Regions from separate parts of the Acinetobacter gyllenbergii genome, predicted to be linked through region 1. Evidence: predicted binding sites of a transcription regulator. Region 1 holds the regulator's gene; each other region holds the start of a gene.
The links. Region 1 encodes PhoB, which activates phosphate uptake and scavenging genes when phosphate is short. Its sites were predicted from a motif close to TGTCATNAANCTGTCATAA; they were not measured.
Positions count from the first base shown of each region.

Region 2: NG55_RS04615 (inorganic phosphate transporter) is a predicted target of PhoB. The motif match lies at 2,560-2,578, and genes of this name have one in related genera.
Region 3: NG55_RS01990 (NAD(+) kinase) is a predicted target of PhoB. The motif match lies at 4,355-4,373, and genes of this name have one in related genera.

Region 1 is NZ_KV575263.1:77,897-84,657, forward strand. It holds gene NG55_RS09470 (PhzF family phenazine biosynthesis protein) at 1-55, shown strand, start outside; gene NG55_RS09475 (LysR family transcriptional regulator) at 314-1,210, opposite strand; gene NG55_RS21370 (hypothetical protein) at 1,307-1,432, shown strand; gene NG55_RS09480 (LysR family transcriptional regulator) at 1,698-2,591, opposite strand; gene NG55_RS09485 (PACE efflux transporter) at 2,686-3,138, shown strand; gene NG55_RS09490 (DUF2147 domain-containing protein) at 3,234-3,701, opposite strand; gene phoR (phosphate regulon sensor histidine kinase PhoR) at 3,812-5,170, opposite strand; gene phoB (phosphate regulon transcriptional regulator PhoB) at 5,180-5,890, opposite strand; gene NG55_RS09505 (TetR/AcrR family transcriptional regulator) at 6,142-6,761, opposite strand, start outside.
Region 2 is NZ_KV575261.1:910,877-917,637, forward strand. It holds gene NG55_RS04605 (Tim44 domain-containing protein) at 1-52, shown strand, start outside; gene NG55_RS04610 (hypothetical protein) at 277-552, shown strand; gene NG55_RS04615 (inorganic phosphate transporter) at 694-2,325, opposite strand; gene metH (methionine synthase) at 2,764-6,450, shown strand.
Region 3 is NZ_KV575261.1:367,685-374,445, reverse strand. It holds gene hemP (hemin uptake protein HemP) at 70-240, opposite strand; gene NG55_RS02005 (thiamine phosphate synthase) at 418-1,329, shown strand; gene NG55_RS02000 (tetratricopeptide repeat protein) at 1,332-1,877, opposite strand; gene mrcB (penicillin-binding protein 1B) at 1,897-4,305, opposite strand; gene NG55_RS01990 (NAD(+) kinase) at 4,540-5,448, shown strand; gene NG55_RS01985 (YeaC family protein) at 5,445-5,717, shown strand; gene NG55_RS01980 (hypothetical protein) at 5,809-6,228, opposite strand; gene NG55_RS01975 (tetratricopeptide repeat protein) at 6,286-6,744, opposite strand.

The DNA.
Region 1 (6,761 bases):
AATTGAAATTTCAGGCGAATGTCGCTTATATCTAGAAGGTGAAATTTTCATTTAATTGATGAACTAAAAAACCATGTACGTTTTTGCTTACATCAATTCAGGGCAATGTCCCATTTTCAGCCTCAGTGGAATTGCCTAATATCAACTCATCAGGAACAGGAAGTTCCAAAACATAAAACAAGAATGATAAGTTTGTGCATCAGGACGTGAGATATGACAGGAGTTGTATCTAGTGAAAGGAATACGGAAAAGCCCGACTCGGATGTCGGGCTTTTTTCATTTGAGTTGAAACACAGTCAGTTGTTTAGTTGATTTACTTGGCACTGTAATAGGCATGAATCGAGGCTGCACAACGGTCAATGATCGAGTCTTCATCCTTTTTCCAGATGAGTTTCACTTCGCTGAGCGTGTTCTCATCCTGAATTGGAATGAGTCTGACGTTGCTGGGGAGAATCACGTTAAATTCTTCAGGCACAATACAAATACCAAAGCCATTGGCGACCAGTTCCAGTTGCGACCTTTTTCTTGAGTAAATTCGAGTTCTTTTCGGATTAAAGCCATTGACCAAACATAAATTGGCGGCCAAATAGCTCAAGCCACCACGGGCTTTATGTGGCACAGAAACAAAATCCAAGGGTGCCAATTCACGGATCGAGATACTTTCTTTTTCACTTAAAAATGGATCTGAAATATGGGCAGCGACGTATAAAGGAGCGGTATATAAACTGATCGAATTGACATCACTCAAATTATGATAAATCGGGGGGCGGATAAAACCCAGATCAATCGTCCCATTCAATAAATATTCGAGTTGTAACTCAGAGGATAAAGTATTCATCTCGATATCAATATGATGGGTATCACAGAGCTGTTCAAAAATTTCCAGCTTGTTTTGATCTAATACGATACTACTGGAATGGGCAATTTTAATGATTCGACCTTCACCCCGACTGATACTTTGGGCGCTGACAATGGAACTTTTTAAATGATCAATATTGGTTTTTAGACTTTTATACAGTGCTTCACCTGCAGGTGTGAGTCTAATTTTTTTCTCGGATCGATCAAAAATTTCAAAACCGATTTCTTCTTCTAAATTTTTGATTTGTCTGCTTAGGGCCGATTGAGCAATAAACAGCTTCTCCGAGGCAGCAATAAAGCCCCCAGTTTCAACAATCGTGATTAGATAATTAAATTGTTTGAAGGTCCACATATCTCAAAATTAGATCAGTGCTTGTTTTTTCTATATTAGATTAGATGGAAGAAATCTTATACCTTTTTTATAGATCCTTGATTCAGGTCGCTGACGATGACAATGAGAAATAAGATTTTGACTTTAATTGCTGCTGTAGTGATTTGTCTACTGGCACAAAGCTATGATCAGTATATGGGTGTGATGACGAAAGGGCAGTCGATTGATTTATTAGGAGATTGATACGTTCTCCGTGTTCCGTTCCATATATTTACTGACTTTTTAAAGGGTGAGAAAGCTCGGCAGTGTACGCTTTTTCTTACACCGATTAAAGGCAATGTCCCATTTTCAGCCTCAGACGAATTGCCTAATATGAACTCATCAGGAACAGGAAGTTCCAAAACATAAAACAAGAATGATAAGTTTGCGCATCAGGATGTGAGATATGACAGGAGTTGTATCTAGTGAAAGGAATACGAAAAAGCCCGACTCGGATGTCGGGCTTTTTTTATGCGCGATGGATTTGTTTTTCCCACAGTTCAATCAAGAGTTGCATGGATTTGCTCAGTGGCTTATAAGCTGGCCAAATCGCATGAATCGGCATATCCAGTCCATTGGTGGTATCGAGAAAAGCTAAGCGTACTAGACGTTGTTTGGCAAAATGCGTTTGCACTACGGAAAGCGGAAAATTACCCCAACCGAGCCCTTGTTCCACCATATCAATGGCTATAGATAAATTATCGCTATACCAGCATGAATCTGAGACCAGTACTCGACTGTCAGGTAATGGATAATGTTTGCTGGCTACAATAATTTGTCTGAGTTCAGACAGCATGGTGAGTTCATTTTTATTCTGCGCTTTGAGCTGTTGTGCATCTTTGGGGGAAACTGCCGCAACAAATTGTTCCATGCCCAATAAACGAAAGCGTTCATTATTATCGAGTTGTGATGAACTATAGGCAATATACAGATCAATTTCGTTATTATGCAGTCGTGTTTTGAGCTCCTGTTGTGGTGCGCTGACCATATCAATATTTAACAAGGGATAACGTTGAATCAGTTGTTCAATCCCCGCCAATAAAAACTTTTGATTCACATCCGCAGCAATGCCAATGCAGAGACTGGTCTCGAGTCCAGTTGAAAGTTCAGTCAGATGCAGGTCGAGCTGACCTAATTTAGTCAGAATTAATCGGGCATGCGGTTCGATTGAAAGCGCAACTTCGGTGGGGGCAAGATGATTTTTGCTACGTTCAAACAATTTTAAATTTAGCTCTGCTTCGAGATTGGCAATCGCCATGCTGACTGCTGATGGCACTCGATTTAAGGCGCGCGCTGCAGCGGAAAAATTACCACGATCCATAATTTCAAGGATCAGTTCAAGCTGTTCACGATTTAGTTTCATGGCGATTTACTTGTCAGTCAGTCTGATAACGATTGACTTTTTTTATCAAATTTAGAGCGTAAAATCCACCCATTATTGATTTTAAGGTGTGGTCATGCAAGGAACCAAGAGAAGAGTCACCTATGTGTTTTTCTATGAAGTTTTTAGCTTTTTTATCTGTGCAATGGTGTTGGCCGTACTTTCGGGTACCACCATCAGCCATACAGGGCCATTGTCGATCTTGATTGCCGTGATCGCAGTGACGGTGAATTTTTTTTATAACTATGTATTTGAGCTGTGGGAAAAGAAGCAGATCTCCAAAAAGCGCACAGTGTGGAGACGTGTGGCGCATGCAATTGGCTTTCAAATTGTTTTGGTGATGATTTTGATTCCGCTCATTGCATGGTGGATGCAGATCAGTTTGGTGAAAGCCTTCTTGCTGGATTTCAGTTTGATGGTGCTGATTCCATGTTATACCTTTGTTTATAATTACTTTTTTGATCATATTTTTGGCTTGCCTAGCCATTTGCTTGAGCCGAAAACGTTGAGTGCCAAAGCCAGCTCTTAGTCTACAGTTTTATGGCTGAATTCATAAAAAGAGTGCATAAAATGCACTCTTTTTATATGATTTATCAATTAATTTTTAACATAAAAATTGAGTGATTAAAGTCGAATCCAAGTCATGTTACGGAAACTGTTATTGGCTGGATTTTTGGCATTGATGCTCAGCATTTTGCCTGTTTTGCTTAAACGCGCATTCAGGTTGTATTTCTGTCCATCGTACGGATTGAGCCAAACGCCTTGTCCAAATTCCTCATTTTGACTCAACATCTTTAGACCGGTTAGCACTTCCATGCCGATCATCTGCTGGTTTTTTAACGTGCCCGTACAGGCTGTACATAAGGTTGGTGCTGCTTCCTTGGCAGAAGGATACATTTTGACAATCACGGCACTGTATTGTTCAGTGGCTGAATGTCTACGAATTACGATATCAGAGAGATAGGAACCTGTACGCTCATCCACGACTTTCCACGTCCCAATCAATGGATCTGTCGGAGCAGCGTGAATCGCCAAAGGCGTATTGAGCCCAAGTAAGAGAATACAAGCACGAATAAAAGAGGTATTGAGCATGAGGAATACGTCGAAAAATATAAATAATGAAATGAAACAACGGTTTATTATATTGTTTTGGTAGGATGATCACAGCATGTTTTAGGGAACTTGGCAGTTCCCTATCGTGTTTAAATCATGCGGTATAAGCGTTCTTTCGGGAACACCGCAGTAAAGGTTGAACCTTCATTTTCTTTAGAGGTAATTTCCAAATGTGCGCCGTGCTGCATCAACACATGTTTCACGATGGCCAGTCCAAGTCCAGTTCCACCTGTCTGACGGCTACGTGCACTATCGACACGGTAGAAACGTTCAGTTAAACGAGGTAAATGCTTGGGATTAATTCCGATCCCATTGTCCTGAACGGTAAAGTAGGCATGGTCACCATCTTCGTGCCAGCCAATGGTAATGATGCCGCCTGCAGGCGTGTATTTAATGGCATTGGTAATTAAGTTGCTGAATGCACTGGCAATTTCAATATCAGAACCGATCAGATCGCAATGGCTATCAATATCCAAATTTAAGGTATGGCCATAATCGAGATTGTAGGCACGTGCATCATCAAAGATCTGGTTCATCAGGTTGGCCATATCAATAATCTGATTTTTCGCGACTTTTTTATTATTTTCTAAATTAGATAACAACAATAGGTCATTCACCAGAGCATTCATGCGCTTGGTCTGAGATTGCATCTGGGTAAAAGCCCGCTTCCAGCGCGGAGTAATATCATCTTGATCGGTAAAGGTTTCGATATAGCCACTAAGCACCGTCAAGGGCGTGCGTAACTCATGTGAAATATTATCGACAAAGTCTTTACGCATCTGTTCCAGATTATGTACCCGTGTGGTGTCATAAGCGACGAGCAGACGGCTTTCGCCACCAAAACGGGTGAGTTTGACTTGTACATAACGTTCTTCATCCATCTGTGCCTGTAAACGGATACCATCAGGAGATTGATCGCTATGGTTGAAATATTCAATAAAATTGGGTTGGCGCAGAATCGACAATAAATTGCGACCACGGTCTAGAGGACTGATACCCAATAGTTTTTCAGCGGCAGGATTCCACCATTCGATTTGATGTTGATCATCAATTAAAACCACTGCTTCGGCCAATGCCACCAAAGAGGATTGTGCCCGATCAATTAAACCGACCATCTCTGCTTGAACAATCCGTTCTTGACGTTGTGCACGGTAAACATTGAACAGCAAAGCGCCCCAAATCCCGTTGAGATTGGGTGGGACATCATAAGGACGATTAGAAATCCATTCATTGACCAGATAAAGCGAACGAAGCTGTAGGAAAAAAAACAGCACGAAGGCAATAAAAACACAGCTCCAGAAGTAACCCACCCCGAATCCAACTAAGCTTGCAATCAATAAGAAAAAAAGTAACAGTCTTAAATCTTGCTTCGCAAAGGTCCATAAACTGCTGTAGCGAAAACGTTGGTGTTCACGTGCCAGCTCAGGGACGGGGTAAGGCTCATACATAAAGGATTTTTAACCTACTGCTAAATCTGCTCGTGTCGAGAAACGGTAACCTGTGCCACGAACGGTTTGTACAAAACGATCGACACCAAAAGGTTCTAACACTTTGCGTAAACGACGGATATGCACATCAATGGTACGGTCTTCAATATAGACATTGCCACCCCAGACTTGATCTAGGAGTTGAGCACGGGTATAGGCGCGCTCAGGATGGGTCATGAAGAAGGCCAATAAACGATATTCGGTTGGCCCCATATCTAAAATACTATTGCCAAAGCTGACACGCTGGCTGACAGGATCCAGTAACAAACCATTGGCGTCAATGACTTTTTCACCGCTCAGTGCATTGGCACGACGCAGTACTGCTTTGATACGAGATACCAGTTCACGCGTCGAGAACGGTTTGGTCATGTAATCATCAGCACCCGCATCTAGACCTTGTACTTTATGGTCTTCTTCGCCACGGGCAGTCAGCATGATTACTGGAATCTCGGCCAAGTTTTCATCACGTTTGAGGCGGCGACATAAATCTACACCACTCACACCACCCGGTAGCATCCAATCCAGCAAAATAAGCGCAGGACGCTGATCAACGATGATCTGATGCGCTTGTTTAGCATCCTCAGCTTGTAAACATTGGAAGCCTGCCATATCCAATGAGGTATGGATCATTTCGCGGATCGGTAGCTCATCATCGACAATTAAAATATAGTCATCTTTCACAGCGCAATACCCTTAAAATCTGTAACGGTTTAACCGTTTTGTTGTTATGACAGGCTTATTACAAAGATTAATTATGACAATATCATTGCAAAAGAATTAATAAAGTCGAATTTAGCAATAAATTGTGACAAGTATGGGGCAGAGTCGTGACGGATTGATGACAATTTGCCTAGCAAGAAAGCAAATGAATTCATTTGCTTAACTAGACTGTAGTTTAACAGCTTTGTGTGTCACAAAACTGTAAAACGATTTTAATTTTTTTGCGAGGTGGTTTCGATAAAAGACAAAAAGACAGCACAGCATGCTGACAGAACATCTTCCAAAGGCTGTTTAAAGCCTTCAGAGACCCAACGAATAATAATATGGGTGACATAACCATTTAGGCCAGTTGCCATCAACGAGACTTCTTCAGTGCTATGTGGGGCATTGGGCATGGTAATCATCACAAAGCCTTGAATGATGCGATCGAACTGAGTTAGCGTTTCTTGAATGGTGGCTTGATTATGTAGGTCTTGCACTAGCATGGCATCAATATAAATAATCCGTGCCATACGAGGGTCATCTTTAATTGCGCTCAATAACGCCGACAAACCTGCAGTCACCATATTCTTGGGTTCAGGCGCAGCCATCAGAACAGCTTGGGTTAAGCAGGTTTGCATTTTCTCAATCATTTTTAAGAATACGGTTTGAAACAGCTCTTCGCTTTTCTTAAATGATTCATAAAAATAGCGTTCAGTCAGCTTGGCTTCATTGCAGACATCTTTGACCGTGACCGAGAAAAAGCCCTGTGTGCCGTAGGTGGCGATACCTGCTTCAATCAATTTTTCACGACGTGCTTCTTTGCGTTCAGTTAAAGACAGACCTTTGAATT
Region 2 (6,761 bases), on a different contig from region 1:
GCCAGCTGGCTCACAGCAAGACTGGGTTGTTGCTGGTATTCAACAAGCTTAATCTGTTTTATTGATGTCAAAAGAGCTGTTTCGACAGCTCTTTTTTTATTAGCTGAATATGATAGACACAAGAAATCAAAGCTAAAAAAAGCCACTCTCTATATCGGAGAATGGCGGAGTGTAAATAGAACAACGTTTTATGCTTATTATTACCGTGAAAACACAACCTAGCACGATCAGTCTATTGATACTAACGGATATAATTATAGAAAAACCATTCCTCTTTTGGGGAATAAACCCAATTTTATTAAGATCATTTATCCTAAGCGAGCACCTTATCTAGCCATTCAGCCATTCAGCCATTCAGCCATTCAGCCATTCAGCCATTCAGCCATTCAGCCATTCAGCCATTCAGCCATTCAGCCATTCAGCCATTCAGCCATTCAGCCATTCAGCCATTCAGCCATTCAGCCATTCAGCCATTCCATTCACATTCAGCCATTCAGCCATTCAGCCATTCAGCCATTCAGCCATTCAGCCATTCAGGGCATCATAAATTGACAAAAGTATGCTCACCCACTTTAAAAGGACAACTGATAGCTAAAATCAGACAATCTTGAAGAAAAATGAAAGTAACAGGAATAAAAAAAGCTTTGCCGAAGCAAAGCTTTTAAATTCTGTTTTAAACTTAGAAATTCAAGATTAAGAAACGAATTGTAAGAACAACCAGTATAAGCCACCTGACAATGCAATCGTCGCGGGTAAGGTAAAGATCCACGCTGAAAGAATGGTTTTCACCGTTGCGAAATTCAGACCTGATCGATTCGCAACCATGGTACCTGCAACCGCACTGTTTAACACGTGTGTGGTTGATACTGGCATACCTAAGCCATCCGCCGCAGCAATGGTGCTCATTGCGACCAATTCAGCCGACATCCCCTGACCATAAGTCATATGGTTCTTACCAATACGCTCACCAACAGTCACTACAATACGCTTCCAACCCACCATTGTACCTAGACCAAGTGCCAGTGCTACTGCAACTTTCACCCAGTTCGGAATATATTGGAGGAATGAATCCAAGCTACTACGATATTCTTTAACCACTTTCGCTTGGTCTTTATCCATTTCTGGTAAAGCTTCCGCTTTGTCTAAACGTTTGAACGTTGTCGTACTTAAATACATGTCATTGCGGATTTCACTGACAGCAGCTTCAGGAATCGCTTTAAGATCGCCATAACCTGCAACACGTGTACCTAAATGAGCCGTCATACTTGCAAGTGCAGGTACAACTTCAGCAGTCTGCTCTTTGGTTTGAATATACTTGGTTAATACATCACGCGCTTTTTCATCTGTCAGCTCGTTTTGATTAACATTTAAAACCGTCGCAGTTTGTGAAGAAAGTTGTTCGAAAGACTGTAAATGCTGAGCATCCAAGTTTTTATTCAATGAATAAGCCAATGGAACCAAACCGATCAAGATCAACATGATCAAGCCCATGCCTTTTTGACCATCGTTTGAACCATGCGCAAAACTTACACCTGTACAGGTAAAAATCAAGATTGCACGAATCAGTGGTGGTGGTGGCTTATTGCCTTCTGGTGGCTGAAACAGCTCCATTTGGCGTTTAAAGACTTTCTTCACCAATAAGAATAGGATTGCTGCAAAGGCGAAACCAATCAATGGCGAGAACAATAAAGCCTTACCTACTTTAATCACCTGATCCATATCAATACCACTACTGGTCGCACCAGCAGACGCATTCAAGATATGGTTCATGATGCCCACACCCAAAATCGAACCGATAAGAGTATGTGAGCTTGATGCAGGAATCCCCAAAAACCACGTCCCTAAATTCCATAGGATTGCCGCGATTAACAGAGCAAAAACCATCGCAAAGCCAGCACCACTGCCGACATTCATGATCATCTCTACAGGGAGTAATGCAATAATACCGTACGCAACTGCGCCACTCGCCACCATAACCCCAAGGAAGTTACAGAAACCAGCCCACATGACTGCTGCTGGAGCAGGTAATGCATTGGTATAGATAACCGTCGCTACAGCGTTTGCCGTATCGTGAAAACCATTTACAAACTCAAAGCCTAAAGCAATGAAGAGTGCCGTCGATAAAAGAATAACTGAATATAAACTTAAAGGCGGTACATGTGCCAAGTCAGCACTAAGCTGAAAACCGATATAAATCAGTGTCGCAACAATAACAGTTAAGAACACCGGCATAAAGAATTTCGGTGTTGGTACATGTACATTCGTCGATTTTGCCTGAGAGCTGGCAAGCGGTGAATCCGAAACAGGAGGAAGATTAGAATTCATGTAGACGGTTAGAGGATAATAAAATCCCCTGTATTGTTTAATTAAATTATGACAATTATATGACAAAGGACTGTCACATAAAGCCAAAATTTCATGTTTTCATCACATTTTTTTGTATTTTCTTGCGATAAACCCGCCCTACTCTTTATTTTAATTAATAAAAAACAATGCATTATAAATTCAAAAACAGCGATAGAACTGTTTGTCTGATTTTGCAACAAATGCAAAGAAATATGAAATCAAACTGTCATATTTCGAACAAACTGTTTGCTTTTTAGGCATTATCTATCTCAATTGTGACAATTAAATGAAGCTTTTATGACATTTTAAAATGAACCAATGAATCATCACTGCTGACTGCTGAAAATACGCGCTTTTGCCTCGCTTCTGTTACAATGCCCCTGCTTTTTTATCTTCATCATCGACTGGGGTTTCTGAATGTCCACGCTTACCACCCTACAATCACTTCTTGCCCAACGTATCCTGATTATTGATGGTGCGATGGGAACCATGATTCAACGCCATAAATTAGAAGAAGAAGATTATCGTGGTGAACGTTTTGCAGATTGGGCATCAGACCTGAAAGGCAACAACGACTTATTGGTTTTAACCCAACCCCAGATTATTCAAGGCATCCATGAAGCCTACCTAGATGCAGGCGCGGACATTATTGAAACCAACAGTTTTAACGGCACCCGTGTTTCAATGTCGGATTACCACATGGAAGATCTTGTTCCAGAGATCAACCGTGAAGCGGCACGTTTAGCACGTGCAGCCTGTGACAAATACTCGACCCCAGAGAAACCTCGTTTTGTTGCAGGCGTACTCGGCCCCACTTCACGTACTTGTTCGATCTCGCCGAATGTCAATGATCCAGCCTTTCGTAATATTACTTTTGATGAACTCAAAGAAAACTACATTGAAGCCGCTCATGCCTTGATTGAAGGCGGTGCTGACATTCTGTTGATCGAAACCGTATTCGATACTTTGAACTGTAAGGCTGCAATTTTTGCGGTGAAGGAAGTCTTCAAGCAACTTGGTCATGAACTGCCGTTGATGATTTCAGGCACCATTACCGATGCATCTGGCCGTACCTTAACAGGTCAAACCGCAGAAGCGTTCTGGAACTCGGTGCGTCATGGTGATTTACTGTCGATTGGTTTTAACTGTGCCTTGGGTGCAGATGCCATGCGTCCACATGTGAAAACGATTTCTGATGTTGCAGATACCTTTATTTCTGCCCATCCAAACGCTGGTTTACCGAATGCCTTCGGCGAATATGATGAAACACCTGAACAAACGGCAGCATTCATCAAAGAATTTGCTGAAAGTGGTTTGATCAATATCACGGGCGGTTGCTGTGGTACCACACCCGACCATATCCGCGCTATTTATAATGCAGTCAAAGACATTCAGCCACGCCAAGTGCCTGAAACTGTTCCTGCTTGCCGTTTAAGTGGTTTAGAACCATTTAACATTGATGAAAATTCATTATTCGTGAATGTTGGTGAACGTACCAACGTGACGGGTTCAAAAAAATTCTTACGTTTAATCCGTGAAGAAAACTTTGCCGAAGCTTTAGAAGTGGCTCAGCAACAGGTTGAAGCTGGTGCACAGATCATCGACATCAACATGGATGAAGGCATGCTCGATTCGCAAAATGCGATGGTGCATTTCCTCAATTTAGTTGCATCTGAACCTGATATCTCACGTGTGCCGATCATGATTGACTCATCGAAATGGGAAATCATTGAAGCAGGCTTGAAATGTGTACAAGGTAAACCTGTTGTTAACTCAATTTCCTTAAAAGAAGGTTATGACGAGTTTGTCGAAAAAGCACGCCTATGCCGCCAGTATGGTGCTGCGATTATTGTGATGGCCTTCGATGAAACGGGTCAGGCCGATACCGCTGCACGGAAGCGTGAAATCTGTAAACGCTCTTATGATGTTTTGGTCAATGATGTCGGCTTCCCTGCTGAAGATATTATTTTTGACCCGAACGTATTTGCAGTGGCAACAGGGATTGAAGAACACAACAACTATGGCGTCGATTTTATTGAAGCCACAGGTTGGATTAAGCAGAACTTGCCGCATGCCATGATCTCAGGTGGTGTCTCTAACGTTTCGTTCTCTTTCCGTGGTAATGAGCCAGTGCGTGAAGCAATTCACTCAGTATTCCTTTACCATGCCATTAAACAAGGCATGACCATGGGGATCGTGAATGCGGGTCAAATGGCGATTTATGACGATATTCCCAAAGAACTGAAAGATGCGGTAGAAGATGTTGTTCTGAATCAAAACCAAGGTGAGTCTGGTCAAAATGCCACAGAGAAACTGCTTGAAGTCGCAGAAAAATTCCGTGGTCATACTGGTGCTCAGCGTGAAGTTGAAAACCTTGAATGGCGCAATGAATCGGTTGAAAAACGTCTTGAATATGCCTTAGTTAAAGGTATCACCACGTATATTGATGAAGATACCGAAGAAGCCCGTTTAAAAGCCAAACGTCCTCTTGATGTGATTGAAGGCGCATTGATGGATGGCATGAACGTGGTTGGTGACCTGTTCGGTTCAGGCAAAATGTTCCTGCCGCAAGTCGTGAAATCTGCACGCGTAATGAAACAAGCCGTGGCATGGCTAAACCCGTACATCGAAGCTGAAAAAACGGGTAGCCAGTCGAAAGGTAAAGTGTTAATGGCAACCGTAAAAGGTGACGTACACGATATTGGTAAAAATATCGTGGGTGTAGTCTTGGGCTGTAATGGTTACGACATCGTTGACCTTGGCGTGATGGTTCCTGCGGAAAAAATCCTGCAAACTGCGATTGATGAGAAATGCGACATCATCGGTTTGTCTGGTTTAATCACCCCATCTTTGGATGAAATGGTATTTGTTGCCAAAGAAATGCAGCGCAAAGGCTTTGACATTCCGTTATTGATTGGTGGTGCGACCACATCGAAAGCGCATACCGCAGTGAAGATTGATCCGCAATATCAGAATGATGCTGTGATTTATGTGGCCGATGCTTCTCGTGCAGTGGGTGTTGCAACGACCCTGCTCTCGAAAGAAATGCGTGGTAATTTTATTGCAGAACATCGTGCTGAATATGCCAAGATCCGTGAGCGTTTAGCCAACAAGCAACCGAAAGCAGCCAAACTCAGCTATGCCGAATCGATTGAAAATGGTTTCAAGGTGGATGACAACTATGTGCCACCAATTCCAAATCGTTTAGGCACGCAAGTCATTACCAACTATCCATTGGCGACATTGGTTGAGTATTTTGACTGGACGCCATTCTTTATTTCTTGGAGCTTGGCAGGTAAATTCCCGAAAATCCTGACAGATGAAGTTGTGGGTGAAGCTGCCACTGATTTGTATAACCAAGCACAAGAGATGCTGAAAGACATCATCGAAAATCATCGTTTTGATGCGCGCGCGGTGTTTGGTCTATACCCTGCACAACGTACAGCTGCGGATACAGTTAGCGTGTTTGATGAATCTGGCCAAAATGTTACGCATACCTTTGAGCATATTCGTCAGCAATCTGACAAAGTCACAGGCAAACCGAATTTATCTCTCGCGGACTTTATTAGTGCTTCTAAAGAGAATACCGATTATTTGGGTGGTTTCACGGTATCGATCTTTGGTGCTGAAGAATTGGCAAATGAATATAAAGCCAAAGGCGATGATTACTCTGCAATTTTGGTTCAGTCTTTGGCGGATCGTTTTGCCGAAGCCTTTGCTGAGCATTTGCATGAGCGTATCCGCAAAGAATTCTGGGGCTATAAAGCTGATGAGACTTTGGGCAATGAAGAATTGATCAAAGAGAAGTATGTCGGCATACGTCCTGCACCGGGTTACCCTGCTTGCCCAGAGCATTCAGAAAAAGCGGTGTTATTTGACTGGTTAGGTTCGGAAGCGAAGATCGGTACCAAGTTGACTGAACACTTTGCGATGATGCCGCCTTCTTCTGTCAGTGGTTTCTATTATTCACACCCTGAAAGTGAATACTTTAATGTGGGCAAGATTTCTCAAGATCAGCTTGAGGATTATGCGAAACGTAAAGGCTGGACACTGGACGAAGCGAAGCGTTGGTTAGCACCGAATTTAGATGATTCGATTGCTTAAGCTGTAAGAAAAAAACCCCTCGATTGAGGGGTTTTTTTATGATTAAAAATTAAAATGATTATGTCATCAATAGATCTATAGCTCATTAATAAAACTACTTTTGAAATTTTTGATATCAAAACTTAGTTTTTAAAATTTTAAGAGATTGTAGTAAAATTAAATGTTCATAGAATTGATCTTCATTCCATTTTAAATGACTATAAGCTTCAAATTAAATCAAAAACAGAAAAAAAACTTAGCAACACTCGTCGCTTTCAGCGCCCTAGTTCCTCTTCTTCTTATATTGACTTTAACGATTCATAAACTTCTCA
Region 3 (6,761 bases), on a different contig from region 1:
TTAAAAAAGCAGTATGCGCTGACATACTGCTATTCCCACGTTTTTTATTGTTGTGCGATTATTATTATATTACTTCGTTAAAATCAGACGATTATTACGGGTTAAACGTAAACGATACTCCTCACCAGCATGCATGATGCGGATTTCGCGACCTAAGGCAAAAAGGTTATTTGAATGCAACATTGGCAATGATTGAGCTGCATCAGTACTGCGGGTAAATAGGCTAAATGGTGCGTTCATTTGTTATGCTCCGTGGTGTGTTTTTTAATGTTTTAAATGATAATCATTATCGAATAGACCTGTCAACGGAAATTTTAAGAATTTACAAAATCCTCTATTAATTTTATTTTTTGACATGGGAAAGCGATTATAAATTCCTTAAAATAAAACTGAAAAGATGAGAGATTTTAAACGGTTATGACAAAGGCTACAGTTGATGTTGCGATCGCAATTTTATTACATAAAAGCAAAGTATTGGTAGGTTGGAGACAAGCCAGTCAGCACCAAGGCAATAAACATGAATTTCCAGGTGGAAAAGTTGAACAAGGGGAAAGCCCTGAGCAGGCTTGTCGCCGTGAAATTTATGAAGAAGTTGGTATTGGTTTAAAAGAGTGGCATGCTTTTGATCTGATTCATCATGAATATGATGATCTCATTGTCAATTTGCATTTATTCCATGCTTATGTACCTGATGAATTATTAGGGCTTATTCATCAACCGTGGGCTTGGTATAGCCGAGATCAATTGGCAAATTTAAATTTCCCTAAAGCCAATGCTGCAATTTTAGAGCGCTTAAGTTGGTCGCATTTGATTCAAATTAGTGACCAACTTGCTCAAATATCACAACAGCATGCTTTGTTTTATTGGCGTACATCTTTAGAAGATCAAGCACAGATTGAATCACAATTGCAGCGATTAAGCGATGCAGAATATTCGCGGCTGGTTGTCAATTATGCGCTTTGGCAGCAATTGAGTAACGACCTACAAGCAAAAATTCAAACCATCCACCTAAAGCAATCACAATTGATGCATTTAAACAAAGCTGAATTGATCGTAGGGAAACGTTTTATTGCGGCCTGTCATGATGCAGTGTCATTACAGCATGCACACCAGATTGGCTGTGATGCGGTCTTTTTGAGTCCTGTACATGCAACCGCCACACATCCTGAAGCACAGGGCTTAGGTTGGCACAGTTTTGCAGAACTGGCACAAAACAGTGATATTCCTGTATTTGCCTTAGGTGGTGTTGCACCAGCAGATTTAGAACAAGCCCAAAAACATCATGCTTATGGGCTTGCTGGGATTCGTCAATTTATTTCAGCTGACTAAAGTCAAAGTGCCTGAATGGCTTTACGCGCTTCTTGAGCCTTAACGGTATGGCCACGGGCTTCACTGGCTTTCAGAATAATCAACCAGAGCTGTTTCTTCATGGCATTGCTTTGTGCATAACTTAAGCCACGACGTGCCAATGCTTCGGCATTGGCATACTCTTTGCGCTGATCGGCAATCATGGCCAAATACAAATAAGTTTCAGTCGCTTGTGGTGCAATCCGTTGTGCTTGTAGGGCATAACGTTCAGCTTCCGCCAATTGCTGCTGTTTATAAGCGACTTGTGTTTTTTGCATTAAGGTTTTAAATGCGGGCAGTTGACTGCCATCATTAAACTTTTGCTGAACTTTTTGCTGCGGCACCACTACAGGCACACTTTGGCGCTTAATCTCTTTTTGTTCATAAGGCGTAATTTTCACCCCAGAAGAAGGTTCAGTCACTTTCTTCGGCGGGTGAGCCGGTGTTGTTTTGGTCGGCGTTTTTTCAGGCGCTGTGGTACAGCCTGCAAGTAGCAACATACCAACCAAGACTGCAGTTTTCTTCATCATATCCAATTATCCTTTTGACTTAGTTGTCACCGCTATAGCTGCCGCTCGAAATAACGCGGCTGGGTTGGCGATTGGATAAATCTGTATCCATTTGGTTTTCACTTTCACGAATATAGTTGCTGATCCCGTCATTATGATCATCGGCAGGGGTTTCTTCGGACTGTGGAATATAGGTAGGTTCTACTTCGTAATGAGATTGTCCACAAAGGGTTGCACGACGGGGTACAGTTTGACGTAATAATGGAATATACAACGCTCCATCACAGCCTTGCGCTGATAAGTCACCCGTTGCACTATCAATCCATTGCCATTGAACATTGTCGGTTTGACGTAGGTTCACAGGTTCTTGGCGTAATTGACGCATCACATTGGTCCAAACGGGTAATGCACCTGAAGAACCTGTTAAGCCCGTCACTTTATTGTCATCCAGACCTAACCACACCACTGCAACGTGATTGCCTGAATAGCCAGCAAACCATGAGTCACGCGTATCATTGGTTGTGCCTGACTTACCTGCTAAATTCAATGATTCAGGTAAGCTGTTATAAGCAGAGCGACCTGTACCAGAACGCATCACTTGCTGTAAACCATAGTTAAGAATGTAGGCCGCAGCAGGATCAATAGTCTGTTGAACATTTAAGCCATAACGATCTAATAAATGTCCTTTGGCATCGACCACAGTACGAATCGAGCGTGGTGGATACTTGAAGCCACCAGTCGCAAAATTGCCGTAAATGCTTAAAACTTCCATCGGCGACATATTTACGGCACCAAGGTAAATCGAAGGGTAGGCAGGAATGTCTGAACTTACGCCAAACTGCCTTAATTTATTGCTGAACGCGGATAAACCAAACTCATTGGCTAAACGTACGGTCGAAAGGTTATACGAGTTGGCCAATGCTTGTTGCATCGGAACAACACCATGTTCACCACCACTATAGTTTTTCGGTGTCCAGCTCTTATCCCCATCTATTGGAATATTCACTGCACTATCTTCAATCGGGCTTGCCCAAGTATAGCGGCCAGATTCAATCGCATTTAAGTAGATGATCGGTTTTAACAGAGAGCCGACTTGACGCTTGGCATCCAGTGCACGGTTAAAACCAGTAAAGTCTTGAGTTGAACCGACGGCAGCGACTAATTCACCATTTTCAGGATGTGCAACCAGAACAGCGCCTTGCAAGTTTTTCAAACGGGCAGGGTTGGCTTTGGCTAAACGGTCCACAGTGCTCTTAAAGGCATTTTGGACTTGGGTTTGTGCAATCGGATCCAGTGTGGTAAAGATTCTTAGACCTTGATTGGTGATATCACTTTCTTGATATTCAGTGCGAAGTTGACGACGCACGATATCAAGGAAATCTGGGAATTTTGCAGGGCCTAAGGTTGGTTTACTCACCACATTTAAAGGGCGGGCAATTTCGTCTTGGTATTCAGCTTCGGTTAAGTAACCCATGACTTTCATGTTGTTTAATACAACATCACGGCGTTTTTTGGCTGATTCTGGATTACGCCAAGGGTTATATAAAGAAGGACCTTGAACCAGGCCAACTAAATATGCCTGTTGTGAGATATTCAGTTCACGTAACGGTAAGCCAAAGTAAAATTGTGATGCCAAACCGTAGCCATTGATTGAATAGCTGCCGTTTTGTCCCAAGTTTACTTCATTGAGATACGCTTCCAGAATTTCATCTTTGCTGTAATGCAATTCAATCAGTAGAGCCATTAGGGCTTCATTGACTTTACGTTTTAACGTTTTCTCTGGAGAGAGATAGAAGTTTTTAACCAGCTGTTGCGTTAAGGTTGAACCACCTTGACGGCGACCACCGGTGGCGTTACTGACCAAAGCACGTGCCGTACCACGGATTGAAATACCATGATGGTGATAGAAGTTACGGTCTTCGGTTGAAATTAATGCTTCAATCAGGGTTTTTGGTACTTTATTCAGTTTAATGAGGACACGGTCTTCATTATGCTGTGGGTAAATACCGCCAATCAATAAAGGTTCTAAACGTGCAATTCCTGTATTTGAAGGTTTAGTCGAGCGAATTTCGCTAACTTGACCATTCATAAAGGCAAGTTCGAGTACTTGTTCAGGCTCGGTGCTGTCACCATAGTCAAAACCACGAGTATGCACATACAGTTTATTACCCTGTACCACATAACTACCTGACTTATCGTAATTCGCCGTGTTTTTATAACCCAGTAATTTTAACTCTTGGGTAAAATTCTCTTGGGTAATCGGTGCATTAGAATAGATTTCTAATGGGCGAGCGAACACCTTGGCAGGAATGTCCCAACGCTGACCTTCAAACTTGTCACGAATAATATTATCCAAGCGGATCAGATAGATACTAAAAGCAACAAAGACACCTATCACTAACATTGAGAAAATGAGTGCTAGAAAACCAATACCACGTTCAAACTTCATAGATTTGCGTTAAAACCAAAACAATGTCGGTAATGATGCGATAGCTTATTGTCATTTTGCAATCATAAAACTGTGAATAAATAGCAACATGCAATAAAAAGTTTAAGAATGTGTTGACATTAATCGTATAAAAAAACAACGGATAGACATTTTTATACTTTTTAATCAATCATCAACGCAACATTGGTTGTTAATGATATGATAGTCAGTAATCGCGACGGAGCTGAATTATTCGTGCAAATTTCACATAAATCCTTTCGAAATATTGGTCTAATTGGACGACCAGACAAATATTCTGTAGTAGAAACGTTATGTTTAATTCATGATCATCTGATCACTTTAGGCTTAAACCCCGTTTTTGATCAGGAAACAGCCAAATTGGTGCCTTATAGTCATGGGCAGACCGTTAGCCGAAATTTGCTTGGAGAAGTGGTCGATTTAGTTGTGGTCGTTGGTGGGGATGGTTCATTATTGCATGCTGCTCGTGCATTGGTTCGACACAATACCCCAGTCATCGGCATCAACCGTGGTCGACTGGGCTTCTTGACCGATATTAAGCCAGCAGAGGCTATTTTTAAGCTTGATCAGGTCTTGCAAGGTCAGTTTCAATTGGATCGCCGTTTCTTATTGGAAATGGAAGTCAGAACCAATGGTGAAACGATTTATGATGCGATTGCATTGAATGATGTGGTGCTACATTCGGGCAAATCGGTCCATATGATCGATTTTGAACTGAATATTGATGGACAATATGTCTATCGTCAGCATAGTGATGGTTTGATTGTTTCGACGCCAACGGGTTCAACCGCATATTCACTGTCAGGTGGTGGGCCAATTTTGCATCCGAGTATGGATGCGATTGCACTAGTTCCAATGCATCCGCATACGTTGTCATCACGACCAATCGTAGTCGGTGGGCAAAGTGAGGTGAAGATTACCATTCGGGAAAACCGTGTTTTGCCGATGGTCAGCGCCGATGGTCAACATAGTGTTGCATTAAATGTCGGTGATACTGTGCATATTCGCAAACATCCGTTTAAACTAAGCTTATTACATCCACCTGGTTATGACTTCTATATGGCATGTCGTACCAAATTGGGGTGGAATCAAGATTTTGAATCTTTTCAACAGGATGACTCATGAATATTGAACAAATGCTCGCTATTTTAAATCCTGAAATTGTTGAGCGTCTTCGTACTGCTGTTGAAATTGGTAAATGGCCAAATGGTATTGCATTGACCAAAGAGCAGCGTGAAATTTGTATGCAAGCGGTGTATGCATGGGAAATGGAACATTTGCCAAAAGAACAGCGTAGTGGTTATATCGACCGTGGTACTAAAGAGGAAGGCGAAGAGTGTGATGATGATCATCACAAACACGAGCCTGAATTTAAGCCAATTCGTTTTGTTTAATACCACTGGAATGAATAAAAATGCTCCTATGGAGCATTTTTATTGCGTATGAAAATTTAGCAAGATTTTAGTTATAAAATGAATAAACTGGTTATTCAAGATTATGGTACTCCTCAAAGCAAGAGACTAGTTTTAAATTCTCAAGAAGATCAGGGTATTGCTTTCTTATAAGTTCAAGGCATTTAGGATTTGCAGTAACGACAATTAAAGGGTCACGAGGATAGGTGAGGAACATTGGATAATTCTGAATAAGCCGATAAATTGCTTGTTCCAGTTTGATGTCACCGCATGGTTTATAAATTGTGATACTTTCCACAGTACTATTATTTTCATGAAAGTTTATCGAAAAATGACATTCATTATTCAGGATTAGATTTTGAAATTGTGTGTTGCCATAATTTAAAAGATAATAATTGTGTTCTATTTCTACCCAATAGGGACTAAAGATATTTAAGAGATCATCTTTGCTCGCTGACTCATCCATTGCGATAATAAAATACTCGATTCCCATCTTTTTCCTCGTTAATATTTTTTTCTCTATGCCGTTGAGATTGGAAAAGGGTTAATTTTATCGTATTAACTCCTCTAACTCGATTTGGGCTTGAGTAGAATTATTTATAGCCGCCTTGTCCAGCCAATATTTCGCTTTTTGGGGATTCGCTTTCAAAAAATCATCCCCATCTTGATACCACAAACCTAATGCAAATTGTGCTTGAGATAAATTGTTATATGCTGATTTTTCTAGATATTTAAAAGCAAGCTGCTGATTAATATTGGTTCCTTCGCCTTCAAGGTACATCATCGCAAGTACATATTGAGCTTCTGCATGGTTTTTCTCTGCAGCCAAAAGATAATATTTGAGTGCTAATTTATCATCCATTGGGAAACCATTTCTCCCCATGTAATATGAATTTGCAATATAAACTTGGGCTGCGGTGTTGCCCTGATTGGCACGTTCTAATTGATTGGATACGGTTTGTGTGAGGTCATTTTGTGCGTATGCTGAAGGGTAGCTGAATAGTGTCATGGCTAAGACCATTCTGA